DNA from 3 places in the Virgibacillus xinjiangensis genome. Region 3 is predicted to be linked to each of the others. Evidence: riboswitches for the same ligand, from Rfam matches in the RefSeq annotation. Region 3 holds a riboswitch; each other region holds the start of a gene.
What was found. Region 3 has a riboswitch for preQ1 ahead of queF (preQ(1) synthase). Riboswitches for the same ligand answer to the same signal wherever they lie in the genome.
Positions count from the first base shown of each region.

Region 1: it holds a riboswitch for preQ1, as region 3 does, so the genes downstream of both, queC (7-cyano-7-deazaguanine synthase QueC) here and queF (preQ(1) synthase) in region 3, are expected to answer to the same signal.
Region 2: it holds a riboswitch for preQ1, as region 3 does, so the genes downstream of both, ACFOGI_RS15860 (QueT transporter family protein) here and queF (preQ(1) synthase) in region 3, are expected to answer to the same signal.

Region 1 covers NZ_JBHRSA010000053.1:24,736-34,608, forward strand. Annotated here, with positions in the region: gene ACFOGI_RS14655 (NAD(P)/FAD-dependent oxidoreductase) at 1-861, opposite strand, end outside; gene ACFOGI_RS14660 (DinB family protein) at 861-1,313, opposite strand; gene ACFOGI_RS14665 (hypothetical protein) at 1,448-2,005, shown strand; gene ACFOGI_RS14670 (manganese-dependent inorganic pyrophosphatase) at 2,100-3,032, shown strand; gene ACFOGI_RS14675 (hypothetical protein) at 3,096-3,299, shown strand; gene ACFOGI_RS14680 (hypothetical protein) at 3,272-3,499, shown strand; gene ACFOGI_RS14685 (hypothetical protein) at 3,552-3,737, shown strand; gene ACFOGI_RS14690 (cold-shock protein) at 3,939-4,139, opposite strand; gene ACFOGI_RS14695 (small acid-soluble spore protein P) at 4,389-4,541, shown strand; gene ACFOGI_RS14700 (hypothetical protein) at 4,578-4,748, opposite strand; gene mscL (large conductance mechanosensitive channel protein MscL) at 4,968-5,363, shown strand; gene ACFOGI_RS14710 (SLOG family protein) at 5,484-6,035, shown strand; gene ACFOGI_RS14715 (SIMPL domain-containing protein) at 6,113-6,775, shown strand; gene ACFOGI_RS14720 (GNAT family N-acetyltransferase) at 6,899-7,405, shown strand; gene ACFOGI_RS14725 (hypothetical protein) at 7,447-7,884, shown strand; PreQ1 riboswitch class I at 8,312-8,358, shown strand; gene queC (7-cyano-7-deazaguanine synthase QueC) at 8,446-9,111, shown strand; gene ACFOGI_RS14735 (6-pyruvoyl trahydropterin synthase family protein) at 9,108-9,542, shown strand; gene queE (7-carboxy-7-deazaguanine synthase QueE) at 9,542-9,873, shown strand, end outside.
Region 2 covers NZ_JBHRSA010000057.1:70,666-80,538, forward strand. Annotated here, with positions in the region: gene ACFOGI_RS15835 (MMPL family transporter) at 1-832, shown strand, start outside; gene ACFOGI_RS15840 (macrolide 2'-phosphotransferase) at 879-1,784, opposite strand; gene ACFOGI_RS15845 (MarR family winged helix-turn-helix transcriptional regulator) at 1,962-2,390, shown strand; gene ACFOGI_RS15850 (alpha/beta hydrolase) at 2,431-3,039, shown strand; gene ACFOGI_RS15855 (VOC family protein) at 3,113-3,967, opposite strand; PreQ1 riboswitch class I at 4,123-4,167, shown strand; gene ACFOGI_RS15860 (QueT transporter family protein) at 4,174-4,659, shown strand; gene ACFOGI_RS15865 (DUF3891 family protein) at 4,772-5,542, shown strand; gene ACFOGI_RS15870 (catalase) at 5,807-7,417, shown strand; gene ACFOGI_RS15875 (hypothetical protein) at 7,582-7,863, opposite strand; gene ACFOGI_RS15880 (acrylyl-CoA reductase family protein) at 8,097-9,083, shown strand; gene ACFOGI_RS15885 (ABC transporter permease) at 9,168-9,873, opposite strand, start outside.
Region 3 covers NZ_JBHRSA010000015.1:30,110-39,982, forward strand. Annotated here, with positions in the region: gene opp4A (oligopeptide ABC transporter substrate-binding protein) at 1-1,707, shown strand, start outside; gene ACFOGI_RS04855 (chemotaxis protein) at 1,985-2,716, shown strand; gene rpiA (ribose-5-phosphate isomerase RpiA) at 2,747-3,427, shown strand; gene asnB (asparagine synthase (glutamine-hydrolyzing)) at 3,559-5,406, shown strand; gene ACFOGI_RS04870 (sodium:calcium antiporter) at 5,592-6,593, shown strand; gene ACFOGI_RS04875 (radical SAM protein) at 6,640-7,353, opposite strand; PreQ1 riboswitch class I at 7,563-7,608, shown strand; gene queF (preQ(1) synthase) at 7,730-8,218, shown strand; gene ACFOGI_RS04885 (queuosine precursor transporter) at 8,273-8,914, shown strand; gene glpK (glycerol kinase GlpK) at 9,287-9,873, shown strand, end outside.

The DNA of each region.
Region 1 (9,873 bases), on a different contig from region 3:
CGACAGGATCTCATGGACACCGCCCGCAGTCGCCCTCGTATCAAGGCCTGCTTCATCTTCATGGGTGGAGCCTGCAACAATCCGCCCATCCGCGAAAGAAAGCAGGTAGGAATTGTTCGGCGGCATGACGACCGGCCAACCTGAGGTATCCATCTGTGAAAGTCCCAAGTGCATGATCTGCGCTTTTTGTGGGGTCACTTGGAAATCGACGCCCAGCGGTGCCAACAAATCATTCATCCAAACACCGGAAGCGGCAATGACCATATCCGCCTCGATGGAATTTCCGTTGACAGAAACACCAGTGATGGTGCTTCCTTCAGTGAGGAGCTGGGCCTCCCCTTCGATCATCTCAGCCCCGTGTTTCCTGGCACCCCGGAGCAGAGCCTGGCAGAGCTGTCTGCCATCAACACGGGCACCACCGCTTACGTGTACTGCCCCATATCCTGCTGCAAGAACAGGAAAGGCTTCTTTTGCCTGGTGTTCATCCAGCATAGTGATGTCGCCGATCTCAGGGGCATCTTCCCTGCGCTTTTCCGCACGTTCTTTCATGCCTTCAAGTTTACGTGCTTCGGTATGGAGGCTGATTGCCCCGACCTTCGCATAGCCGGTTTCCGTTTCCCCGTCATCTGCAAGGGACTGTATGATTTCCGGATAGATCGCGGCACCGCCTTTGGCGAGGCGGTACCACTTCTTGTTGCGGCGCTGGGACAGCCATGGACAGACGATACCCGCTGCAGCATCGGTTGCCTGCCCCTCATGCTGCCGGTCGATGATGATGACCTCGGCCCCGGGTTTTGCCAGCTGGTAGGCCGTACTGGCGCCAAGGATGCCGGCACCGATGATGATGAACCGTTTTGCCATCAGCCGGCAGTGACCACTTGTTTCATGGCCTTCATTTTCCCGAGGTGTTCGTTCTCATGCTGCAGGATCATGTGGAAAATATCGCCATATGTCTGGAAGTTGCCGAATGGCAGTTCATAAGGGAGCTCCTGGGCAAAGAAGTCATCCTCCAATTTACTGATGCGTTCCTTCTGCTGCTTCAGCAGGGAGGCGAGTTCTTCCAAGTCAGGGATCTCACCTTTCCAGTCAGCAGGTTTGGTCCCCATGCCGAACAGGTCGTTGTATTCTTCCGGCAGATTGGCGGAATGCTTCGGGAAGCCGAACAACAGGGATTCCGGTGTTACCAGGACATGACCGATATGCCAGCGGATCGTATTGTTGAAATAGGACGCTTCCTTGTCGGCCGTTGTTTCATCCAGATTTTCTACAAATGCTAAAAATGTATCTCTTGTATAATTGAATTGCTCTTTCATTCCATTACCTCCCAATAGTTTCGTCTTCTTTCACTATAAAAATAAACGATGCAAATGTAAAATTACTTGCCCGTTGGGGAGGGATTTTCCCAGGGGGTGAAGAAAGATTCAAGGGAGGGAGGGGAAACAGCATGATGGCAAAAACCATAACGAACGTCATATTGGTAGCAGGCATCTTGAGCCTGGTCATCGGATTCGTCTTGGCCTATCAGATGGCTAATCAACAGCCCGGAATGCCGCAGGGGGCGGGGCAAGAAAGTGCCAGGATCAATTGGCGTTCATTCTTTCAGATTTACTTTCAATTTTTCACCAACGGGATGATCCTGATCGGTGTGTCGGAGGGAATCCGGCTGCTGCAGAAAATCCATGATAAGAAGCCGGCCGGAGTGATGCCCATTTTGTACCGAAAAGGGAAACAGGAACCACTGGAGGACTGGGAAGAAAGAGAGAGGATGGAAGAGTCGGACTGGCAGCTTTCGGAGGAAGATGTCATGAAAATCTATGACCTGTTTCAAGGGGAAGCAATCCTAGAGCTCCTGCCATCCCCGTTTGACCATCACTGTGCGGTGAAAGTGCAGAGGGAAGATGGGCCTGTGGTGGAGGTCGTAGATGTCAGCGGCCCGGAGGCAAAGGAAACTGACGACTGGGAGATGGAGAGACGGGTGAGGGAGTGGTACAGGGAATCGGTGTAGGCGGGCCAGCGAAACCCCCTTCATTGTAGAGACCCAACAGATGTGATAAAATTTTCATAGTTAATAGAAGCTACATAGGAGAAGGAGAATGATGATGAGTAAAACGTTGATTTTCGGACATAAGAACCCGGACACAGACACAATTGCTTCAGCACTTGCTTATGCCGACCTGAAGAACCAGTTGGGTGTGGAAGCAGTACCGGCACGCTTGGGTGAAGTGAGCAAAGAAACCCAGTATGCATTGGACTACTTTGGTGCCGAGGCACCTGGCCTCATCGAGAAAGTGGAAGATGATGTGGATTCCGTCATCCTTGTCGACCACAACGAATTCCAGCAGAGCGTCGACAATATCCAAGATGTGAAAATCGCCGAGGTGATCGACCACCACCGCATTTCCAACTTTGAAACCAAAGAGCCACTTTACTTCCGTGCCGAGCCGGTCGGATGTACAGCAACCATCCTGAACAAAATGTTCAAGGAAAACAATGTGAAAGTTTCTAAGCAAACAGCAGGACTGCTTGTTTCCGCCATCATTTCCGATTCCTTGCTGCTGAAATCCCCGACCTGCACACAGGAAGACGTGGACGCAGCCAAGGAACTGGCAGAAATCGCCGGCGTCGACTTGGAAAAATACGGCCTAGACATGCTGAAAGCCGGAGCAGATCTCAGCGATAAATCCATGGTGGAACTCCTGACCATGGACGCGAAAGAATTCTCCATGGGAGATGCCAAAGTGGAAATCGCCCAGGTGAATACAGTGGATGCCAGCACCATCTACGAAAATCAGCAGGAGCTTGAAAAAGAAATCAACAACATCATCGAAGAAAAGAACCTCGACCTGTTCCTGTTCGTTGTTACAGATATCCTGGAAAACGACTCCGAAGTCCTTGCACTCGGACAAGGTAAGGATAAAGTGGAAGCAGCATTCGATGTGTCCTTAGATGACAACAACCGTGCCCTCTTAAAAGGTGTCGTCTCCCGTAAGAAACAGATCGTTACCGTGCTTACAGAAGAATTCACCAAATAATGCAGTTATGGAAAGCAGCCCCCTTGGAGGGCTGCTTTTTCTGTGGGATGTGGGGGAGCGCGCGTGAATCGGCAGGAGGATGGATATATCGCCCGGAGCGTGCGTGAATCGGCAGGAGGATGGATATATCGCCGGGAGCGTGCGGAAATCGGCAGGAGGATGGATATATCGCCGGGAGCGTGCGGAAATCGGCAGGAGAATGGATATATCGGCCGGAGCGTGCGTGAATCGGCAGGAGGATGGATATATCGCCTGGAGCGTGCGTGAATCGGCAGGAGGATGGATATATCGCCCGGAGCGCGCGTGAATCGGCAGGAGGATGGATATATCGCCGGGAGCGCGTGGAAATCGGCAGGAGGATGGATATATCGCCCGGAGCGTGTGAGAATCAGCAGGAGGATGGATATATCGCCTGGAGCGTGCGGAAATCGGTAGGAGGAAGGATATATCGCCCGGAGCGCGCGTGAATCGGCAGGAGGATGGATATATCGCCGGGAGCGTGCGGAAATCGGCAGGAGGATGGATATATCGCCCGGAGCGCGCGTGAATCGGCAGGAGAACGGATATATCGCCCGGAGCGTGCGTGAATCGGCAGGAGGATGGATATATCGCCGGGAGCGTGCGGAAATCGGTAGGAGGAAGGATATATCGCCCGGAGCGCGCGTGAATCGGCAGGAGGAAGGATATATCGCCCGGAGCGTGTGAGAATCAGCAGGAGGATGGATATATCGCCGGGAGCGTGCGGAAATCGGCAGGAGAATGGATATATCGCCCGGAGCACACATATATCCCAGGAACCCGCCTGTACCGCGCAATCATCCACATCCTAATCACGAAGTCTCCCTCTAATTAGACATAAAAAAAGCTATCCACCAGAGTGGATAGCTTTTTTAACCAAATCAGCTGTTACGCTTTAACAACGTTAGCTGCTTGAGGTCCGCGGTTTCCTTCTTCGATATCGAAAGTCACTGTTTGACCTTCTTCCAAAGTTTTGAAACCTTCTTCTTGGATTGCTGAGAAGTGTACGAATACGTCGTCTCCGCCTTCAACTTCAATGAATCCAAAACCTTTTTCTGCGTTAAACCATTTTACTGAACCTGTGTTCATTGTTAAATTCCTCCATGTGCTCGTTTGGCACGTTTATTACTATTTCTGTTCTTTCACTTTCAAGATGGTACTGCTGTGTAATCTGAGAAGAGATCTTGTATTGCTTCCGAACATCAATAATTAATTATAGTATAACACACAGTCCAAAAAATATATACTCTTTTTATAAAAAAATCCTATTGTTTTTCGGGATAATTTTTTTTCGTCTTCAAATGCTATGGATAAGCACGTTGAAGGGGGAACTGAATGATGAGTGGAAAACCGAAAGGGCCGAAGCAGAAGAAGCATCCGGATTTGCCGCAGAGCCCGCAGCAGCCATATGGTGAGCCGTTGCAGGGGAACAAGGATGTAAAGCAGAAGAACCATTCGAGGCAGAACCGCAATCCGCACCATGGCCTATAATATAGAAGAAAGACAGCCGGGATGGCTGTCTTTGTTTTAATTTGATTTCTTTTCTTCTATCTCCAAACGTTTCCTTTCCAGGTTCAATCGTTCCTTCTCCAAACTCAATGCTTCCCGCTTGAATTCGTAATACTTTTTGGTTGAAAAGATGCCCATGACCAGACTTACAATGACAACAAGCATGATGAATACTAAAAATAAATCCATTTCGACCCACCCCATATTTTTCAAATCTACCATGCCATCATACCATAGCAGTTGGTGAACGGAAGAATCTAATCCCTGCAGCCAAGCATGCCATCGTGTACCTACATATTCACGTTATTTTACGCAATAAGCCCAGATGGAAGAGTACTTGATAACTGTACACCTCGTTTTGCTCGTATTATGATAACACTACGTAGAAAAGACGGGGAGGGGTTTTTTATGTGGAAGGATTTCAAGGAATTCGCGTTCAAGGGGAATGTGTTGGATTTGGCGGTGGCAGTGGTGATTGGTGCTGCTTTTGGAGCGATTGTGACCTCTCTGGTGGAAAATATCATCACACCGACGGTCGGCATCCTGCTTGGCGGGGTGGACTTCACCAAACTTTCCCTCACGGTTGGCAGTTCGGAAATACTCTATGGAAATTTCCTGCAGTCGGTGTTCGATTTCTTCGTCATCTCTTTTTCCATCTTCCTGATCATCCGGGTATTGATGAAGTTCAAACGGGAGAAGGAGGAAGAAGAAGTAGCAGCTGAGGAAGAGGAAGCAGATGTGCGGGAAGAGCTGCTGACAGAGATAAGGGATCTGTTGAAAGAACAGAACCGGAAGCTGAAGTAAGCTAGGTGGCCAAGAGTAAACTGGCGGCCCGCAGCAAATCCTGTACACCCGCGTCGTTCACTGGATGGAAGGGCAGTTGGGAATTGCCGGTCTTTCAGCTTCAGGAAAGGTGGTATATAGATGGAGATTTTGACGGTAACAGGATATAAACCCATGGAATTGAATATTTTCAAGGAAGATGATCCCCGAATTGCTTTCATCAAGGCAGCTGTGGAAAAAAGGTTGATCGGTTTTATTGAAGAGGGACTGGAATGGGTGCTGGTTTCCGGACAGATGGGGGTCGAGTTGTGGACAGCTGAAGTGGTTTTGGATCTGAAAGAGCAATATGACATCAATCTGGGGATCTTCCCTCCGTTTGAGAACCAGGAATCCCGCTGGCCGGAGCCATTGCAGGAGAAATATCAAGAGCTGATGATGGTGGCTGATTTTTTCAAACCCATCTATAAAGGGGAATACAAAGGCGCTTTCCAGTTCAAGGCGAAAAACATGTGGCTGGCTGATAAAAGTGATGCCTGCCTGGTGTTGATGGATGATGAATTTCCGGGAAGTACGCGATTCTTCCACCAAGCTGCAAAGGAACAAGAGAATTATCCGATCTATACGATCACCCCGGCCGACCTGGACGATATCGTAGAGGAAATGCGCATGTCAGACCCGGATTATTGGGGGTAGAACCTGCTGCCTGGAAAATAATCTCGCTTTTTGTGCATATACATAGAGAAACAGGTATAAGGAAAGGCGGAATGGCCTTGTATTATTATCCCGTTTCTTACAGGCAGCAAAATGGTCCGCGGCGGGTGATCACGGTAGATGGCAAGGGAAGTGTATCGGCAGCCCCGGATGCAGCAAGTGTCCAGTTGGGGGTCGTCACGGAGAATGACATGCTCGCGCAGGCACAGGAAGAGAACAATGCCACGATGAACAGGGTGTTGGAAGCGTTGCGGGATCAGGGAATCCCGGCGGAGGACATCCGCACGACTGTTTATCAGATAGAGCCGAGATATGACTATGTGGACGGTGCGCAGGTGTTCAGAGGTTATGAAGTCCGGCATGAGGTGACAGTGACCATCTCGGATCTTGCCCGAATCGGCAGGGTCATCGATGCCGCCGTACAGAGTGGAGCCAATCGCGTTTCAGGGGTGCAGTTTTTCATGGCAAACCAAGGGGCGGCATACCAGCAGGCGTTGCAAAAGGCTTATGAAAATGCTGTTGCCAAAGCGGCTGCACTCGCCGCAGCCATGCAGGTATCCTTGGATGTGACGCCCATCCATATTACCGAACAATCCACCCCCACGATCCAGCCGTACACTGCTGTTGCCCTTGCTGAAGATGCAGGGACACCAATCGAGCCAGGACAACTGACCGTCACAGCGGAAATAGAAGCAGCGTTCATGTACGGGCCAGGGCAGTAATGGAACTTCCTGGCTGAACGCGCATGTTGGAGAAAAATTGACTGTATAAAAATGGGAGCATTGCTGGAAAATAAATGTTATAATAATCGGAAATATTTCCATCAATCAAAAGAGGGGGATGACATGGAGTTTGTAATCCGGAGGGCAGGAAAGAAGGATATCAAACACATCCAGCAGGTGGCTGTGACGAGCTGGAATGCGACCTATAAGGGGATCATTCCTCTGGAGATCCAAAAGAAATTTCTCCAGAATGCCTACAGTGCCAAAACCATGAAGAAACGCCTGAAACACACCCATCTGTTTGTAGCGGAGGCGGATGACCGGATTGTCGGTTTTGCGAACTTCTCAGATGTGAAGGAGAGAGGGAGGGTGGAACTCGGCGCCATCTATCTCTATCCGCATTATCAGGGGAAAGGGATCGGCAGTGCTTTGCTTCAGGAAGGGATCGATCAGCTAGGCGGCGTGGAGGAAGTCTACTTGAATGTGGAGAAGCAGAATGAAATCGGGAAGAACTTTTATCATGCAAAGGGGTTTGAGCAGGTATCCGAGTTCCAGGATACATTTGACGGGCATATCTTGAACACGCTCCAGATGGTATTGAAGGTGGAGAATAAAGCAGGAACAGCTTAAGCTATGCATCAAGCGGTCTACTTCAGGGGAGGAAGAGCTGCATGTGTTATGAGGGAAGGATTTCTGCCTGGGCGGGATATCTGCTGACCATAGGAATGTTGATTTCCGTCCAATTGTCCAGCTATGCCGTTTTATGCTATATCCCGTTTTGTTTGGTGGTGCTCTCCTTGAAATGGCGGATATGGATGGAGGGGGAATCTGTGCATGTGCGGGCCCTCTTGTTCGGCCAGCGTGTGTACCGGAAGATGTACCGGTCGGATGAAGTTGTAGAAATGAAATTCTTGCGCACCGGATGGACAAGGAAAGCGGCAACGATAAAGGTGAAGGATGGTTGGAGGGTGAAAATAGAGAACCATCAACCCGCTGGCATCTTTCGAGAACTGGATGACTTTGCCGTCCGTAACAGGATCCCGATCCGTAAAACCAAGGACTATCATCTGCTGGAACGGATGGAGCGTACGAGGGAGGCCTCAGGCTAGGAGTGTGAGGAATCTGGACTGTCCCATGATCCTTCCTCTTGTTTAAAAACTTCTCTAAGAGGAATTATATAGGTAACCTTTTGTTTAGGAGGAAAAATCCATGGGACGATTGATTCGTAGATTGATCAAATACGGACCGATGATCTATCCGGTTGTACGGAAGTTTTTAAATAAGCGGAAACAACAGAATACCACGACAAGCGGGCGCTAAGATCTTCCGGACTCTCCGGAGGATTTTTTTCTATCTGTGCATGGTTTGTGGATACGCATGCAAGGTTCATCGGGAGCTGCCATCTACGTTTACAGGAGGCTGCACTGGTCGATCGGGAATACTGGAACAACAGGGGGGAGAGAATAAAACGTTTATGGCGGACATATGGTTATGGTATACTTTCATGGAAAACAGAAAAAAGAAGTCTGCTTTTTGGCAGGAGAGGTTCGCAATTCCATCCCTCTATAAAAAACTAAGGAGATCAGACAACACGGCTTCTTGGGTGTTGTTTTTTTTGATGGAAACATGCTTGCTTCTCTTCTTTTTAAAGAAAAAGGGGAGGAATAAAAATGGATAACCGAAAGGCAATTGTTGTATTCAGCGGTGGACAGGATAGTACCACCTGTCTCTTCTGGGCGCTGGAAACATTCGATGAGGTGGAAGCTGTAACGTTCCAGTATGGACAGCGGCATCACGAGGAACTGGACTGTGCCAAGGAGATTTGCCAAACGCTTGATGTACCGCATCATGAACTGGATATGTCCTTATTGAACCAGCTGGCCCCGAATGCGTTGACGCGTGGAGACATGAAAATTACGGAAGGGGAGGACGGCCCACCATCTACCTTTGTACCGGGGAGAAATCTGCTGTTCCTGTCTTTCGCAGGTGTATTGGCAAAGCAAGTAGGTGCCGCTCACTTGATCACCGGTGTAGGAGAAACGGACTTCAGCGGATACCCGGATTGCCGGGATGTCTTCATGAAATCGTTGAATGTGACGCTGAATCTGTCCATGGATCAGGAATTTGTCATCCATACGCCGCTGATGTGGCTTGATAAGGCAGAGGTATGGGAACTCAGTGACCAACTGGGAGCTTTCGAGTTTGTCAAAGAACATACGCTCACCTGCTATAACGGGGTGAAGGGAAGCGGATGCGGCGAATGTCCTGCCTGCAAACTCCGCAACAGAGGTCTGAAGCAATATGAGGCCCGCAAGGCGGGGGTGCATGCTGAATGATGCAGCAGATCTATCCGCCGGCTGTTCATGATTTTTCGTATGAAATCAACAAAGATTTCCATTTCGCTGCCGCTCATTATATCCCACATGAAGATGCCGGTACGTGCAGGCAGCGGCATGGCCATACATATTTCACCAACATCACCGTTGCCGGGGATGAATTGGACCACACTGGGTTCTTGGTGAATTTCAAAGTGGTGAAAGATCTGATCCATAAGCGGTTCGACCACCAGACGCTGAACGATGATGAGGGCTTTTCAGATGTTGATGCAGAACTTTTCCCTACCACGGAGGTTGCGGCGCGGACCATTTGGGAAATTGTCCAGGGCTATCTGAACACCCTCCCGAACAAGCCGGCATGTGTGCAGGTATACCTGCGGGAGACACCGACCAGTTACTGCATCTACCGTCCAAAGGAGGTGCGCTCCTGATGACGATACCTGTGATGGAAATATTCGGGCCCACCATTCAAGGGGAAGGGATGGTCATCGGCAGAAAGACGATGTTCGTCCGTACCGCTGGATGTGACTATTCCTGTTCCTGGTGTGATTCCAAATTCACCTGGGACGGTTCGGAAAAAGATGCTATCCGGAAAATGGAGCCGGAAGAAATCTTTGAAGCATTGAAAGAGGCGGGTGGTGAGAACTTCGGCCATGTCACCATTTCCGGCGGGAATCCTGCATTGTTGGCAAGATTGGATGGGCTGGTCGATCTCCTGCATGAACATGGCATGAAGGTGGCATTGGAGACGCAGGGGAGCAA
Region 2 (9,873 bases), on a different contig from region 3:
AACCACGGTCCTGCTGGAAGCAGAGGGTCAAATCTCCGAAGAAGAGCAGGAAGTCTTAAGAAAAGAACTTGCAAATCAGCCACTCACAGGCAGTGTTCAATTGAACAGTACCAACGATCAAGGTAATGCTTTTTCCTATCGAATGGTTTTTGAGGAGAATCCGTACTCCACCGAAACGATGGATGCCTTGGAGAGTATCCGGAATGATGCCGGGAGTATACTGGAAGATGCTGGTATACACGGCGCCTTATACTTTGCAGGAGAAACAGCTGCGTCCATCGATGACAGGTCACTGAATAATAGAGATCTTCTGCTCATTGTCCTTCTGGAAACGGTGGTAATCTTCCTTCTGTTGGCATTCCTGACCCGTTCTTTCAAGATGCCGGTATTTATGATGGGGACTAACCTGTTATCTTTTGCGGCTGCTCTTGGTCTAGGAATGTTCCTGACCAGTCTGCTTTTTGATATAAGCTCAATCAGCAACAGGGTCCCGGTTTATGCCTTTATTTTCCTCGTAGCTGTTGGGATTGATTATAATATCATGTTGATATCGAGATATTTGGAAGAGAAGGAAAAACTCCCAGTGAAAGAGTCAGTAGAAACGGCAGTCACCCATACTGGAGGAATCATATCATCCGCCGGGCTGATTCTGGCTGCGACCTTTGCCGTGTTGATGACCCAACCGATTCAACTATTGTTTGTTTTCGGTTTTATTGTGGCTGTAGGCATTTTGATAGATACCTTTGTCATCCGAGGTGTGCTGCTTCCCGGCCTGCTCGTACTCTTTGATAAAAAACGGCAGACCTCAAGCCGAGAAAGGGAATCCGAATAATATAAAAAGCAGAATGGCCGAGCCGTTCTGCTTTTATTCAACCCCTCTATTTATTCTCTACACCTAGAAGCTGCCTAGCCAAGTTTGCAAACTCCCCGGAACCTGAACGCTCGGCAAATTCTGCTACAGTGACCGGGTAGGCCGCCTGCAGTTCCTTCACATGCTCTGCCATGAAAGGCCACACATAACCTCCGGCTTTATCATAGGCTTCTATCAGCCTGTTCAAAGCATCTTCCCCAAATGCCATATAATGAGCAACAAAATCGGTGGCAGGATCATCCACCCTGGCTTCCGTCCAATCAATCAGACCAGTTACCCTGCTTGTGTGATCAATGAGTATGTGGCCTGGGTGAAGATCGCCATGCACCAGTGCCGTGCTCTCCGGCCATAGAGAATCATTATTCAGCCATGCCTGCCAGCGATTCCATAGTTCTTCAGCAACTCCGTAGTCCTCTTCGACCTTCTCTATTCTGTGCCTCATATTATCTCTGATTTCTGAAATGGAGAACGTATGCATACCCGCTTCTTCCATATACTGCCTATTGATCTGATGAAGAGAGGCCATCGCCCTTGCGAGTGTTTCATGATAGATGATCGGAACGTTCTCCTCATCTATTTCCCATACATAGGATTTCTTCTCCGGGTCGACCGTCCCTGCCGGAATTCCAGGCAGTATTTTATAGGCAATTAATTCATCAGAAAACACTTCCCATTTTGGGGCGGACACCGACAAGTGAGGGCTTACCAAATCCAGTGTTTTTTTCTCCCTGACTGCATGTGCAATAACGTCAGCACGACGAGGAATCCGGAGCACCCATTGTTCTCCCTCCATATCATTGGCAAAGACTACTTGGAAATCCAACCCAGATTCATTAAACTCAATAAAATCTTCCCGTATCATCAGTTCATGGTTTTTTGCGATATCAGAAACTTGCCTCTTGGTTAAACCCATTCTATCCCTTCCTTTTTCACTGTTGATAAAAATCCTATCATTCCTCTTCCCCTTAAGCTCCATTACCACACTTGGCCCCTCGGATGCTGATTGACAGTATTAAATAATTATTTTAATATGAATTCAATATAATAAAATTCAAGTAGATTAGATTTAACTTATATTGGGGGTGGCATCATGAACGACAATTTATCATTGAAGACTTTCGTGGTACTGATGAAGTCATCCAAGACCGTAATGGAGCGAGTGAAAGAGGATATTAAGAACTATGGAATGAAATCTTCTGACTTCGCTGTACTGGAAGCTTTATATCATAAAGGAAGATTGACGGTGAAGCAGATTTCCGAAGCAGTCTTGATCAACACCGGCTCTATTACCTATGTGATTGATAAATTGGAAGCAAAGGGCCTTCTGGAAAGGCAGCCGTGCACAGAGGACCGGCGAGTAGTCTACATCCATATCACCGAAGAAGGAATTTTGCTGATGGATGAAATCTTCCCTAAACATCAAGAGGTAATCGAGGAGATTTTCTCCGGTATTTCCCACCAAGAGAAAGAAACGATTGTGGAAGCTCTTAAAAAAATAGGCATGGACAACGAAATCTAAATGTAACGATACAGAATGAATAAAATAGGAGGAACCATCTATGAAACACATTTTTCAAAAAGGTAAGAACCAGAATAAACCTACACTGCTTCTGCTTCACGGCACCGGCGGGACGGAAGAAGATCTATTGCCCCTTGCCAAGGAGATCGATCCTGAGGCAAATGTTTTAAGTGTACGAGGGAATATTTCTGAAAATGGCATGCCGCGTTTCTTCAAACGCCTTGCGGAGGGTGTATTTGATGAGGAAGACCTTATCTATCGGACCAAAGAGCTCTTTGAGTTTCTCGATGAGGCTGCTGAGAAATATGACTTCGATAGAGAAAATATCATCGCAGTAGGCTACTCCAATGGAGCAAATATTGCAGCAAGCTTGTTGTTCCATCACCAAGACGCCTTATCAGGTGCCATCCTGCATCATCCAATGGTGCCGCGCAGAGGGATCAACCTCCCTGATCTAACAGGAAAGAATATATTCATTGCTGCGGGGATCAATGATCCTATCTGTCCTTCCCAGGAATCCGAAGAGTTGAAATCGCTGCTCGAAAACGCTGGTGCAGATGTACAGCTGCATTGGGAAAACCGGGGCCATCAGTTGACCATGGGAGAAGTGGCGGCTGCCAAAAAATGGTATCAAACCATCAAAAAATGACGTTTCTGATATGGCAAAAACGTTCTGCTGATTAAGGCAGAACGTTTTTTTCATACAACTGAGGATCCCCTCATCATACGATCAACTGTATATGATTTCCGGACGGATCTTCCACTTTATAACCTTCTCCCGTTTCCTCTACATCCACGCCTGATTGCTGAAGTCGATCTATAGCTTTTTCCCTCATTTCCTTGTCCGGGAATAGAAGAGAAAACCAGCGGAGTCCGGCGCTATTCGGAGAAGGTTTTCCAGCCCCCTCCCCATTCCATATGTTCAACCCGATATGATGATGATAGCCGGCTGTTGAAGTGAACAATGCTCCTGGATAGGTAGCCACTATATCAAACCCAAGGCCATTTTTATAAAAAGCTTCCGTCTTTTTCAGGTCAGCTACATGCAGATGAATATGCCCCATCACTGTATCAGAAGGAAGACCTTCCCATTCCCGGTCACTTTCCGCGACAAGACTGTCAGCATCCAACGGATCTGTCACCATTTTCACGGTACTACCGTTCCAACTCCATTCATCTGACAGACGATCCCTATATACCTCGATGCCATTACCATCCGGGTCATTGAAATACAGAGCTTCACTCACATGATGATCCGAGGCACCTAACTGCAAGGTGCGTCCCGCCTTTATCAGATGTGTCAAAAAGCTGGAGAGGTCCTCCCGGGAAGGAAGTAATATAGCGAAGTGGAACAGTCCGGCTTTCCGCTCTTCTTTCGGCATGGAGCCCTCCGGCTCGACTATGGTCAGGATTGGACGTTTTCCATCAGCTGTCAGAGACGCACTATTCCCCGCCCTTTCCAGCACGTTGAACCCCACTACTTCTTCATAGAAAGCAATAGATCGATCCAGATTGGTAACATTGATGCACACTTGCCCCACATAGGTTGCCGGGTTTTCAAAAAATTTAGTTTCCATGATAATCTCCCTTTACATTATATTAGTTACAATAATAAACTAGGTTACTTTATGTAAATTGTAGAGTTCTTTCCCTATAATTGTCAACTAGATGTCCCCTTGAAGTACTCGTATCCTTCCCATTTCCATCTTTTTATATTATACTTGGTAAGTTAAAATACGTGGTTCGAGACCCTCCCACGATAAAAAACTAAGGAGAGAAGATAATGAAAACAAATACAATTGTCGTCAATGCTGTATTGGCAGCCTTATATATTGCTGTTTCCATGGTCATTCAACCCTTTGGATTCACCAATGTGCAGTTCAGGATTCCAGAAATGTTCAACCACCTTGTAGTGTTCAATAAAAAGTACTTTTTCGGTATAGTCCTTGGAGTGTTCCTCAGCAATCTGCTGTTCTCCCCATTGGGTATGTATGATTTGATTTTCGGGGTGGCCCACTCCGCTGTGTCGCTCGGACTTATCATTTTATTGGCAAAATATATCAAGAATACGTGGGTACTATTAGTTCTTAATACCCTGATTTTTTCTTTTAACATGTTTATTATTGCCTTTGAATTGAACCTGGCACTTGGTCTGCCTTTCCTCTTCACATGGCTGACCACCGCTGCAGGGGAGTTTGTTGTATTGGCAGTTGGAATTCCAGTTATGTATGCACTCAACAAGCGTTTACGTTTTCAACAATTGATATGACAAGCAGGCTTCATCTGGAAGGATGAAGCCTGCTATTTTTTTAACTGTTTACATATTCATCTATATAGGGAAAAATACAAAGTAGGTAGCAAATCGAAAGGATGTGCGGAGGATGATTATCAGGGAACATGATAACGATTTCGTTTTGGTGGAGCAACACCATCACGCCAAGCTTTCCGGAGAAATTATGGAAAGATGGAAAGACAATTTATTTGAAGGCAAGGGAAGAAAAGAGTCTGTACTATATGCAATCGAGCAGCATGACCTAGGCTGGAAAGAATTTGATAAACAACCTTTTTGGAATGATGCAAAGCAGGAGCCTTTCACCTTTACCGACTTCCCCATTCACCCGAAAGTGATCTTGTATACCCTTGGGATAGATGAAGTGGAAAAGGCAGACCCTTATGCTGCGCTTCTTTGCAGTGAACATTACAAACGCTTTATTGCTGCGGAATCCTCAAGGCAAGCAGACCTATTTGTCCGACAAGAAACAGCAAGACAAGAACGAATTATGGAGAACCTTCCCGATTTCAACAAACGTTTGTTTAACTTTCATTATGGGCTGGTCCAGCTTGGTGATAACTTCTCCCTCTATGTATGTATAAACGACCCGGGGGTGGGCAAGCAGGATGAGCATCCATTTTTCAAGCAGGGCATCCCCCTCCCATTTGAATTGGATGGCTTTCATAAAAATCCGATTGGCATCAACTGGTTGGATGAACAGACTGTTTCTTTGGAAACCTTCCCGTTTGAAGGTCCTGTTGAAGTAACGGTAAATCAAAAACGGGTGAAAAAGCAAGATATCCGGGAACATGGATTGATTAAATGCTATGAAGAAGCACAGACAGAAGGGGTCCCTGTCCGGTTGGTGCCTGCAAATTGATGAATCTTAGTGCCGGTGCAGCAATTACCGCGCCGGCAACCTGCCTTCCTCATTGAACTGCCTGCCCTCCCATATTTATCACTTCACATCACGTGGTCCCTATCATATCTTTCTCCACGGCACGGATCTTATAAAACTCCACTTCCACAAGAAATTTAATAAACCTCATCCTAAACGGTCATTCTATATATTAGTACCTCAGATTCCGAATCGGGAATCGCCCTTTGTCATTACCAACACACTAATGGAAAGAGGAGATATAGAATGGCTGAAGGCAAACATAATCAAAGAACGAATTATGAAAAAGATGACACGCTAACGAACAGACAAGGCCATCCGGTTACCAACAACCAAAGTATACGCACAGTTGGAAATCGAGGGCCAAGTACATTGGAGAACTATGATTTCATCGAAAAGATCAGTCACTTTGACAGGGAGAAAGTTCCTGAACGTATAGTACATGCCCGTGGCGCTGGTGCTCATGGATATTTTGAAGCATATGGCACTGCAGGTGATGAACCGGTATCCAAGTATACAAGAGCGAAGCTTTTTCAGGAAAAGGGGAAGCAGACCCCTGTATTTGTCCGTTTTTCATCGGTCATCCATGGCGGACATTCCCCAGAGACCTTACGGGATCCCCGAGGCTTTGCGGTGAAGTTCTATACAGAAGATGGAAACTGGGACTTGGTCGGAAACAACTTGAAGATTTTCTTCATCCGTGATGCGATGAAGTTTCCCGATATGATCCATGCATTCAAGCCAGATCCAGTAACGAACATCCAGGACAGCCAGCGCTTCTTCGACTTCTGTGCAAGCTCTCCAGAATCCTTCCATATGGTGACCTTTGTATACTCTCCATGGGGAATCCCGGCGAATTATCGTCAGATGCAGGGGTCTGGTGTCAATACGTATAAATGGGTGAACCAAGAGGGTGAGGCGGTACTCGTGAAGTACCATTGGGAACCGAAACAAGGAATTAAGAACCTGACCCAGAAAGAGGCGGAAGAAATCCAGGCCAATAACTTCAACCATGCAACAGAGGATTTATATGAGGCAATCGAACGAGGAGAATATCCAGAATGGGAACTATATGTGCAAATCATGAGCGACGACGAGCATCCAGAATTAGATTTTGACCCGCTGGATGATACAAAACTCTGGCCAGAGGACCAGTTCCCATGGCTGCCTGTTGGTAAAATGGTGTTGAATAAAAACCCGGAAGACTACCACGCCGAAGTGGAACAATCAGCATTTGGTACCGGGGTACTTGTAGACGGGCTGGATTTCTCTGACGATAAAATGCTGCAGGGAAGGACATTTTCCTATTCAGATACCCAGCGTTACCGCGTCGGCGCAAACTATCTCCAGCTGCCGATCAACCGGGCGCAAAAGCAGGTGAACACCAACCAGGAAGGCGGCAACATGCGTTATGAAGTAGACCGCCGCGTGGGAGGCAACAAAAACCCAAGCATCAATTATGAACCATCCATTCTTGGTGGATTCCAAGAAGCTGAACAATCCGGGAAAGAATACACTCCTGAAGTCAAGGGGAAATTGGTAAGGGAAACTATTGACCGAGAAGAAAATACGAAACAAGCCGGCGAAACATATCGTATGTTTGAAGACTGGGAAAAGGATGAATTGATCAGCAACCTCGTAGGGGACTTGTCAGAATGCGACCAACGCATCCAGGATAAGATGGTAGAGCTTGCCGAATCTGCCGATGAAGAATATGGACGCCGCCTGCGAGAAGGCCTTGCAGAGGCCAAGAAAATGATGGGGCAAAATTCCAAACCTGGACCGCTAGGAAATGAGGACAGCGAAAAAGGTCCACAGGACGCAGTCGAGAAAGGCCATGACGCCGATCCATATTAACCCTTAAAACCCTCCACACCGGAGGGTTTTACTAATCATATTCTGCCAGTTGCTTTATTCGATGTTTTGCCACGTCAGCAAATTCAGCAGCAGCTTCGTAATAATCTTGGCCGTTCGTCAAGACGGAAAAGTCTCCGTGCCTTAGTCTGAGACGAGTGTTTTTCTCATGTACCAACAGTTCGTATCTGAAAAGGATATCCCCTGGTTGTGGATAAGAGTGAAATATGCATCCGCCTCTCCCTTTCCAATTTCACTACGGTATGGCTTGAATAACCTCCTCTTGGAAGCTCCCAAAAATACACTTGTCCTGCCTTGAGCGGGTGTTCGCGGCAGGTATCAGGGAAGTCATCCCACCTTCTGATGTAGATTGGATAGGTGAGTACTTTCCATACTTTGGACAAAGGAGCGTGAATGATGATTTCATCTGTCACGATCAATGTACTCATGAATGGCTTTCTCCTCTCTTTGACCATTGTCGACCCAACTCACTCTATATAATTCCCGGGAATCAGGAGGTTAATGAGTCCAACCTTCTTCCCCGTTGACGAGCATTCGCCTAATGCCTTCTATATTCATGTGGGTGCTGTTATCATCCCTCTCTAAACCAGATTGCTTTAAACTTGGCTTCAAGACAATTAAAATGATAGTAAGATTAATTGGAGGAAAGGATGACCATCTAATGGATCAATTTCAGGCATTGGTGCTTGATAAAGAAAAGGAAAATGGCCAGTTGAAAGTGAAGCAGTGTGACCAAAGCGATCTGCCAGACGGAGACGTCACCATCAGAGTCGCCTATTCCAGTGTCAATTATAAGGATGCCATTGTTGGTATCCAGCAACAGTTGGTAGAGAAGTTCCCATTAGTCCCGGGGATTGATTTGGCCGGAACGATCATACATTCCGAGACACCAGCGTTCTCAGAAGGTGACCAGGTGATTGTGACCAGCTATGCACTAGGTACCGGCCATTGGGGTGGTTACAGTGAAGTTGCAAGAGTACCTAAAGAATGGGTGGTCCCTCTTCCGGATGGATTGACGATGAGGGAAGCAATGATTCTCGGAACAGCTGGCCTGACAGCTGGTCTATCCATCCAACGGCTAGAAGATAATGGCCTGAACCCTGATAAGGGACCAGTACTGGTTGCTGGAGCCACCGGCGGAGTAGGCAGTCTCGCTGTCGATATGTTAGCTAAAAAAGGATATCAGGTTGCCGCCGCTACCGGCAAGTCATCCGAACAGGAATACTTGGAAAAACTGGGAGCTGCGCAAATAATCGATAGAGAAGAAATTACAGATACGGCCGGGACCCCTACCAGAAAGAAACAGTGGGCTGGTGCTATTGATCCAGTCGGTGGAAAAACCTTGCAATTTATTCTCAGCAGCCTCCAATCCGGCGGCTCTGTTGCGACCAGTGGAATGGTCGGTGGTATAGAGGTTTCCACTACTGTCCTGCCATTCATCGGGAGAGGTGTCAACTGGCTCGGCATAGACTCTGTCCAATGCCCTATGGAACTCAGGAGAGAAGTTTGGAACAGGCTGGCTGATGACCTGAAACCACATTCCCTGGAAACAGAAATTGTGCATGAAGTCTCCTTAGAGGAAGTCCCTGCTGTACTGGACAAAATCCTGCAAAGCAAGGTGCGGGGCAGGACAATTGTCAAGCTATAGACGGAAAATGGCCCGGCTGATGAGCCGGACCATTTTTCTATTCCTATTCCTTTCAAAACCTAGACTGGATGATCGGTTTGCTAGTTATCCGGCATCGATATCCCGCTTTGCATATCCTATAAATCCTCCTACCGCTAAAATGACAGCACAAACGATCAGAACAATTACCGGTAACACTGTCCATTCATCTATCGGCACTTGAGGGACGTGCCCATAAGGGGATAACTTGCCTGCCCAGTCCGATAAATCGAATAATCCGCCCCAATAGACAATCATGAATGAATAAGCCAAATAGAGCCAAACCAGCTTGGTGTAATTCGGCAGCACCCCGATTAACAACATGGTTAAGCCGAGCATTACCAGGAAAGCAGGATAATAGGCCATCCCAGCACCGTATAAAAACCAAAAAGACAATCCTTCTTCCATCACTGCATTACCTGCAACCCACAGGCCAATAACCGCAAGCGAGAGCATGACAAAGGCATTTACTGCTGCTACCATAAGATAACTTGCCATCAATTTCTGGCGGGATATTTGCCTGCCAAGCAGATGACCCACCCTTCCTTTCCTCTCTTCACCAGTTAATTTAAGCATGGACAGAAGAGGAGGAATACTGGATAAAATGGCGACCACCACCATTAGCACCGGAAGAAACTGTTCCACTATCGTAAGACGATCATCTTCGTCCAACATCTGTTGCAATAGTTCATTCCCTTCAAAGAATCCTTCCAGATCCCCTAATACGGAGCCATAAGATAGCCCCATCACCAAGAGACCGACTCCCCAGGCA
Region 3 (9,873 bases):
ACAGAAGAAGGAGCAGAAGGATCGGAAGATGGACTTTATTCCATTGAAGACTTCGAGCCTGTCACCACAAATGAAGGAGAAGCAATCGATGGCGGGACGCTGAATTTCGGTCTGGTGACGGACACCGTGTTTGAGGGGACGTTAAACTGGGCCTTCTATTCAGGGGACTATGATAGAGAAATAATAAATTGGTTTGATGATTCACTATTGTCTATTGATGAGAGTTTCAACTATACAAATGATGGAGCTGCAACCTTTGAAGTGAATGAGGAAGGGAATGTATTCACCCTCACGATCAGGGATGGTGTCAACTGGCATGATGGGGAGCCGGTAACTGCGGAAGACTGGGCATTCTCCTATGAAGTCATCGGCCACCCGGAATACACCGGGATCCGTTATGACTCCAGCTTCACAAATGTCGAAGGGATGCAGGAATATCATAGCGGGGAAGCGGATGAAATCTCAGGTATAAAAGTAATCGATGAAAAAACATTGGAAATCACCTTTAAAGAAGCAGGTCCATCTCTACTTGCAGGTGGCATCTGGCCATATGCCTTGCCGAAACATGTATTCGAGGACATTCCGGTTGCAGAAATGGCAGAATCTCCAGAGGTGAGGGAGAATCCAATCGGTATGGGAGCCTTCAAAGTAGAAAGTATTGTTCCAGGAGAATCTGTAACAATGACAGCGAACGAGGATTACTGGAAGGGAGAACCGGCACTGGACGGAGTTACCGTTAAAGTTGTCAGCCCACAGACCGTGGTTCAGGCACTGGAAAATGGAGATGTCGACATGGTTGACAGCTTTCCTACTGAACAATATCCTGATGTGGAAGAAAGTCTGACCAATGTAGAATTTCTTGGCCGTGTGGACCGGGCGTACACGTATATCGGCTTTAAACTTGGTGAATGGGATGAAGAACTCGGTGAAGTTGTGATGGATGAAGATGCAAAAATGGCGGATGTCAATCTACGCCGAGCCATGTGGCATGCCGTAGATAACAATGCGGTCGGCAACCAGTTCTATAATGGTCTTCGCTGGAGTGCCAACACACTGATTCCGCCGTTCCATGAGGCGTATCACGACCCTTCCATCGAAGCACCGACCTATGACCCGGACCAGGCAAAGCAAATCCTGGATGAGGCAGGTTATGAAGATACGAATGGAGATGGCATGCGTGAGACCCCTGAAGGTGAAGAGCTGGTCATCAACTTTGCATCCATGTCTGGCAGTGACATTGCTGAACCGTTGGTCAACTACTATATACAGGCATGGAACCAAGTCGGTTTGGATGTACAATTGGTGGATGGCCGTCTATTGGAATTCAACTCCTTCTACGACAGGGTGGAGGCAGATGATCCAGTGATTGATATCTACCAGGGTGCATGGGGAGTAGCTACAGATGTTAATCCTGCAGGGACTTATGGACGGGAGGCAATGTTCAACTATTCCCGTTATGCCAGCGAGGAAAATGACCGTCTTCTGGAAGAAGGAGCGTCCGAAGCTGCCCTGGATTTGGAACACCGGCAAGAGGTTTATAAGGAATGGCAGGAATTGATGGTAGAGGAAATCCCCGTATTCCCAACGCTCTATCGTGCTGAACTAGTACCGGTGAACAATCGCGTACAGAATTATTCCATCACTGCTGAATGGTGGGAGCCACAAGAGATTTCTTTGACACAGGAAGAACCCGAAACAGTAGAATAGAAGAATAATGAAAGGTCCGCCTTGCGGACCTTTTTCTGTTTTACGGTAAATAGAGGAAACTTTAGGAAATAGGTATTTTATATCTTAAAATCTATTCTAGCTTCTAGTAAGCTGTAACCATAAAAAATGTTAAGGATGGGGGGAGGTCGACCTGCAGGTAGCAGTCGCAATTCTGCACGGGGCCGGTACACCAAAGGAAAATTTTGCAGAAGATATCATTGCTGGGGTTTCCAAACATTTCACACAACTTACCGGGGTGGAAAAGCCGGAGAACGTATTGGTTTTTGAGCCTGTCTATTGGTCAGATATATTCGCATCAGAGCAGGAGAAACTTTGGGGAAGACTGCAGGAAAATGCTGATTTGGACTATGCCAGTTTGAGGCGATTTGTGATTGAATTTCTGGCAGATGCCGTGGCATATCAGCCGGCAGCAAATGGAAAGCTTAATTATGACAAGGTGCATGCTGTGTTGGCCTCGGCGCTCCACAGACTGAGGGAAAAGGCGGGCCCGACTGCTCCGCTATGTGTCATTGCCCATAGTCTTGGGTCAATCGTTGCAAGCAACTATTATTATGACCTTCAATACAATCGGGACAATAGAGATCAGATAATGTTGCAAATGATCGGGAGTTCTCCACTCGAACGATGCGATACGATGACATTATTCTATACAATGGGCAGCCCGATGGCTTTATGGACACTCCGTTATATGGACTTCGGATTGCCGATCCATGTGCCTTCACCTTTTATTACGACATACCATCCCGAGTTGAATGGTGAATGGGTCAACTTTTATGATAGGGATGATGTGCTGGCATTTCCCTTGAAGCCGGTCAATGAGGCATTTGACTCCGCTGTTTCAGAAGACATTGCTGTAAACGCAGGTGGATTATTCACCGGTTGGAACCCGCTGTCCCATCTATCGTATGATAAAGATGAACAGGTTGCCGGCCGGATTGCATGTGGACTTGCTAGGACATGGAAAAAAATAAATGGTAAGCTAGGATAAGGGAAGATTTTCCCGGGAGGAGGATATAGGATGAATGAGGCAGATCAAATGAAAAAACTTGTTGGAGAAGCAGCAGTCGAGAATGTGGAAGATGGCATGAAAGTTGGACTCGGTTCCGGTTCGACCGTCTACTGGATGGTAAAAAAACTGGGAGAAAGAGTGAAAGAGGGACTTGATGTTGAAGGAGTCCCTACTTCCAACACTACTGCAGAGTGGGCAAGGGAATTCGGCGTACCATTGACGGACTTTTCCAAGGTTCAGGAGTTGGACCTGACAATTGATGGAGCAGATGAAGTGGATGAACAATTGCATCTCATCAAAGGCGGCGGCGGAGCATTGTTCCGTGAGAAAGTAGTAGCTGCTGCTGCAAAGGAACTCGTCATCATCGTCGACGGATCCAAACTTGTATCACAGTTAGGCAAATTTGCACTGCCAGTGGAGGTGCTGCCGTTTGGCTGGGAAGTGACCGCCAAGCATATTGCTGCGCTCGGGTGCTCACCACAGCTTCGGACTGCCGGTGAAGAGACATATGTCACCGATAATGGGAATTATATTCTGGATTGCCCTTTTGGACAAATTAAAGACCCGGCCACATTACATAATGATTTGAAAGACATTGTCGGAGTAATAGAAACAGGTCTGTTCATCGGCATGGCCGATAAAATAGTGGTTGGCAAGCAAGATAAAGTGGAAGTGATTTCCAAAGCATAAAAAAGATGGGTCCCTGTCAGGCAAGGTAGCCGGCAGGGATTTTTGTGTTCATGGAAAAATGGGCACATAACCTTCTCTTCTTGCATATGCTGATAAGCGGGGTTTTTAGCTCGAAGAAAGGGTGATCAGCGTTGTGCGGGATAACAGGCATCATTGATAGGAAAAAGCCACTCTATCCGGAACGGCAAATCCTGCGGAAGATGACAGATACATTGATACTGCGGGGGCCGGATGACTCACAGGTTTGGATAGGCGGTAATGCAGCGTTCGGGCATAAACGGCTGGCTGTAGTGGATGTAGAAGGTGGGAAACAGCCGATGACCAAGTCCAAAAATGGTTGTTCCTATACGCTTGTATATAATGGGGAATTATATAATACAGCAGAGCTTCGGCGTGAACTCCTTAAACGTGGGTATAGCTTCCAGACCACATCGGATACGGAAGTGTTGTTGACTTCCTATATGGAATGGAAAGATGAGTGTGTCGACCGCTTGAACGGCATCTATGCATTCGGCATCTGGGATGAACAGGAACAGCGCCTCTTTATGGCAAGGGATCGACTGGGAGTGAAACCGTTATTTTTCCTGGAGAAGGAAGGCAGGCTTCTCTTCGGTTCTGAAATAAAAGCGATTTTGAAACATCCAGATACCAAGGCGGAACTGGAACGGGATGGCATGGCGGAAATATTCGGACTCGGCCCATCCAGGACTCCGGGTCATGGGATCTTCAAGGACATTAGGGAGCTTCGAGGTGGCCATGTACTTACTTACTCAAAAGATGGGTTGAAAGTCTCGCGCTATTGGAACCTGGTGAGTGAAAAACATGATGATTCCGTAAATGAAACGGCATCCAATGTCCGAGATTTGTCTGTCGATGCGGTTCAGCGACAGCTGGTTTCCGATGTGCCGGTTTCCACCTTTTTGTCCGGTGGGCTGGATTCCAGTGCCATTACAGCGATAGCCGCTGATTATTTCCGTAAGGAGGGAAGGGGAGTGCTTCCAACCTTTTCCATCGATTATGAAGGGAATGAGCAGCATTTTCAGGCAAGCAAGTTTCAACCTTCCACCGATCAGCCCTGGATAGATAAGATGGTGCAATACTGTTCGACCGACCACCATGATGAAGTGATATCCGGTTCGGAATTAGCAGCATATTTGAAGGAATCCGTACGGCTCAGAGATCAGCCCGGCATGGCGGATATTGATTCTTCCATGTTGTGGTTCTGCCGCAAGATAAAGCAACATACGACTGTCAGCCTCTCTGGGGAGTGTGCGGATGAGATTTTCGGCGGATATCCGTGGTTTCATGACCCTCATTCATCTAGTGACATTGGGTTTCCGTGGATGCGCTCACTTGACGCCCGGATTGATCTTCTTCACCCGGAATGGCAGAAGAAGTTGGACATGAAAACATATGTGCAAGACAGAAGCAGGGAAACACGTCGGGAGACACCACGGCTTGACGGGGAGAAAGAGCAAGATGCACGCAGGAGGGAATTATTTTATTTGAACATGCATTGGTTCATGGCCCAATTGCTGGACCGAAAAGACAGGATGAGCATGGGAGCCAGCTTGGAGGTCCGCGTCCCTTTTGCCGATCATAAGCTGGTGGAATATGTTTGGAATATCCCATGGGAAATCAAAATGCATGGCGGCAGGGAAAAGGGGATTTTGCGGAAAGCCTTGGAAGGGATATTGCCGGATGACGTCCTGTACCGGAAAAAAAGCCCTTATCCAAGAACTTTCCAGCCAGAGTATACGAAGGCTGCTGTAAAATGGATGGATGAAATCCTTGCCGACGCAGACTCCCCATTATTCGAATTTTTGAAGCGGGAGAAAGTGGAGGCCATTAACCGTAGCGGAGGGAAGGAGTTCAAGGATCCGTGGTATGGTCAGCTGATGAAAGGCCCGCAATTGATTGCCCACTTATGCCAAATTGACTATTGGCTTCGTGAGTATGATGTAAAAGCCAGTAATTAGGAATGGAATTGTATGCAGGCGGATCCTTTCTCTGCCTAAGACATACAGGACACCAAAAACCCTGCCGTTCTTCCGGCAGGGTTTTTGGTGTTCCCAAGAAGTCCATTTAATTGGACAGTTTGCTTTTCAATTTTGGAGGTTGGGGGTATATTAATGGATGGGTCTTGAAATGAGGAGTGATTCTATTGGTATTCGTAATATTTTTTCTTGCTGCTGCATTAACCGTCTATACTGCCATGAAATTGTCCGAGTATGCGGACGTTATCAGTGAAAAGACCACGATGGGCGGTATGATTGTCGGAACCATCCTTCTTGCCGGGGCAACCTCCCTTCCAGAGGTGACTACCAGTTTCTCGGCGGTAGTGATTGGCAATATCGACATAGCGATCGGTAATATGTTGGGATCGAATTTATTCAACCTGCTGATTCTAGCTGTGTTTGACCTATTGTATCGAAGAAGACAGCTGTATCATCAAGCAGGGAGAAGCCATTTATTCTCAGCAGTACTTGGTTTGTTCCTGATGCTGGTTGTTACTTTGGCTCTCTTTTTGCGGATTGATTATACGATTATAGGCATTGGGGTGGATGCCCTTCTGGTACTTCTTATATACATTATTGGTATGGTCATCATCAGCCGTCTGCCTTCTGCCCCAGAACCGACAGAGGCACTGATGGGCGATGGTCCAGAGACGGAAACGAATGAACCGGCAAAAGACATGTCGATTAAAAAAGCGGTCATCGGTTTCATCATTGCTGCCATAGCCATCCTTCTAGCGGGGACCGTATTATCGATCACCGGTGATCAGATTGCAGTCATTACCGGTATGGGTTCAAGTTTTGTCGGCAGCTTCCTGATTGCAGCTACGACATCCTTACCGGAAGCTGTTTCCGTGTACGCTGCCTTGAGGCTGAAGAACATGAATCTTGCAGTAGGCTCGATCCTCGGAAGCAACATGTTCAACATGATCATCCTCGCAATATCTGATGCTGTTTACCAAGGCGGTTCCATATTGGCCGATGTTTCCCAGTCGAATGTGTATACTGGAATTGCCATTACTCTACTTTCCGCGGTACTGATTTGGGCATTGCTGAGAAAGCGTTCAGCTTCTCTGTGGACATACAGCATCCCGTCAATGATAACAGTCATAGGATATTTCATCGTTTCCTATCTGTTGTTCCAAGGATAATCATCACGAGTAAAAAAGGGGTACCTCCTTCAATGGGTACCCCTTTTTAGATGATTTCATAATTCAATATTTGTTCTGCGTTGGTGATACGGGCTACGGTCGGAGTTTTCATATCCTGGCTGATGCCACCTAGTAAGTTGCCATTCCGGTAGGGAACCACTTCAACCTTTTCTACGTTTCTTAAAGAGTGGATGAACTCAGAGAGAAGAATTAAATCCTCATCTTGGTCGCTGATGCCTGAAATCAGTTCATGGCGGATCCATACAGGGACGTGCTGTTCCGCCAAATGTTCAGCGAACTCCAGAATATGACGGTTGGTGATTCCGGTGAGTGCTTTATGTTTAAGAGGATTAATTTGCTTCAGGTTGAGCAGTACAAGGTCCGTTTTAGACAGAAGCTGATTCAGCTGCCGCAGGAAAAAATCGGATTTGGTGTAGCAGCTTCCAGCAGTGTCAATGGCTGTATGTACGCCGAGTTTCTTCAACTCACCAAAGAGTTTATTTAGAAATTTGGTATGGAGCAAGGCTTCACCGCCACTTACAGTTACTCCTCCTCCCGAAGCTTGCAGGAACGGAAGATAGGTCGTCACATCCTCTATGATTTCTTCAACAGTAATATCCCTGCCTTCTGAAATTTTCCGGCTGTCCGGATGATGACAGGATTTACAACGCATCGGGCATCCTTGCATGATCAATAAATAACGGAGGCCGGGACCGTGATCTTTTGTACATGTCTGTATGGAATGGATTCGATCCTTCATCTGTTCTGCTCCTCTCGGAAACTTCTGTCCGCCGTAAATATGGCGCCGGACAGAAGTATAATATAAGGTATGTAACAGTTCTATAGGTTCAATATATCACAAGATGAGCCCTTCTACCGTGGAAAATATTACAATAATGTGTATATTACAAAGGCAAAAATTTGCAGATGACAGAGAAGTGGCGACAGTGTATAATATGAATGTTGAATACGTGAGAGGTTCTTAGTCCAACCCTCTATAAAAAACTAAGCACTATTCATGAAATGAAGCCATGTGCCTTAGGACACATGGCTTTTTTATATTTCAGCACATGATGGCATTTCTGTCAGATGGAAATCCAGAAACTATGGAAGGAAGAAGAGAAGGAGGAGATTGTATGAAAAAACAGGATGTATCTGAATTGACCCTGCTGGGGAACCAAGGTGTCAGCTATGATTTTGATTATAATCCCGAGGTGCTTGAGACATTTGAAAACAATCATCAGGACCGTGACTACTTCGTGAAATTCAATTGTCCGGAATTCACTACATTATGCCCCATTACCAATCAGCCAGACTTTGCGACCGTTTATATCAGCTATATTCCCGACGTGAAAATGGTGGAGAGCAAAGCGTTGAAACTGTACCTCTTCAGTTTCCGCAACCACGGCGGTTTCCATGAGGACAGTATGAATATCATTATGAATGATCTGGTTAAACTCATGGATCCACGGTATATCGAAGTGTGGGGGAAATTCACCCCGCGTGGTGGGATTTCCATCGATCCTTACTGCAATTACGGACGTCCTGGCACCAAGTACGAAAAAATCGCGGAACATCGGATGATGAACCATGATATGTATCCGGAAACCATTGATAACCGCTGATAGCGGGAGCCAGGGTTGGACTAGAACCTCACCTATGTACAGGGAGGATTAATAATGTTTGTCTATTTGAATGCTTTATTTGTCGGGCTTTTAGTTGTTTCCAATATTCTTGGGGTAAAGCTTTTCAGTGTCGGTGAGTTCATTCTGCCGGCAGCAGTGATCGTCTATGTTATCACCTTTTTGGTTACCGATGTAATTGGTGAGGTCTACGGAAGGGACGCGGCAAGAAAAACCGTGCAGGCAGGTTTCTTTACCCAGGTGCTCGTGATGGTGTTCGTTTTTATTGCAATACAACTTCCTGCAGCACCTAATTTTGGCTTCCAAGCAGAATTCGAAACCATTCTCGGCGGCAGTTTCCGGGTCATGCTGGCCAGTCTATTATCTTATGTTGCCAGCCAGCATTTGGACGTGAGTCTTTTCCACCGGCTGAAATCCCACCATGGAGAGAAGAAACTATGGTTGAGAAACAATATTTCCACAGCTGCCGCCCAACTCGTGGATACCACCATTTTCATTGCGGTTGCCTTTTGGGGAATGGTACCGACAGGTGTTCTCCTTGGTATGATTGCAACCCAATATGTATTTAAACTGATCGTGGCGCTCATTGATACACCCATCGTCTATCTGCTGGTCTACATGGCCAGGAAACGCGGAACACAAGAGCAGTCAGAACTTGCCTTGCGTCATTCCTCCTGAGGAATGACGTTTTTTTATGGGGCTGATTTTTAAAATTAAATCAGCAGGGCATGGAGGAAATAGCAGAAGCGCAGAGTAATCAGCAGAAGGACGATTCCATCACCCTTTATTCGGATCTGAGGCCTTGCTCATAGAAACTGAAGGATCCTGCCGTAAGTTATTAAACAATCAACTTGTCCGATATTGAATAAGTACTTGTTTCCAAAAATTCTGCAGGGGGAATATAGAAGTTTAAAATAGTATCAAGTATAACGGCTTACCGGGCAGATATATCCTGGAAATAAAGCGCTTTAATTGCTATGATAAAGCAACATAATATTACGGCTGAATAATAATTGTATTGAAGGAGGAATTGGGTTGAAAGGTCAGTATATGATGTCGATTGATCAAGGTACAACCAGTTCGAGAGCCATACTCATTGATCATTCAGGGGAAATTGTTGCCACAGGCCAGAAGGAGTTTGAACAGTTCTTTCCCCGTCCCGGTTGGGTAGAACATGACGCCAATGAAATTTGGACATCTGTGCTTGGCTGTATCGCCGATGTCTTAAGGAAATCGGAAATAGAGCCAAATCAGGTCGCAGGCATCGGTATTACCAACCAACGGGAGACAACTGTTGTCTGGGATCGGCATACAGGAAGACCGATTCACAAGGCCATCGTCTGGCAGTCCCGGCAGACAGCCGATATTTGCAGGAAGCTGGAGGAACAAGGCTATGCAGAGATGATCAGGAGAAAGACCGGTTTGCTGATCGATCCCTATTTTTCCGGGACGAAGGTCAAGTGGATTCTCGACCATGTCGACGGTGCAAGGGAAAAGGCAGAAAAAGGAGATCTGCTATTTGGAACAATCGATACCTGGCTGGTGCATAAACTGTCGGGTGGGAAGGCACAGGTGACAGATTATTCCAATGCCTCCCGCACCATGATGTTCAATATATATGACTTGCAGTGGGACGA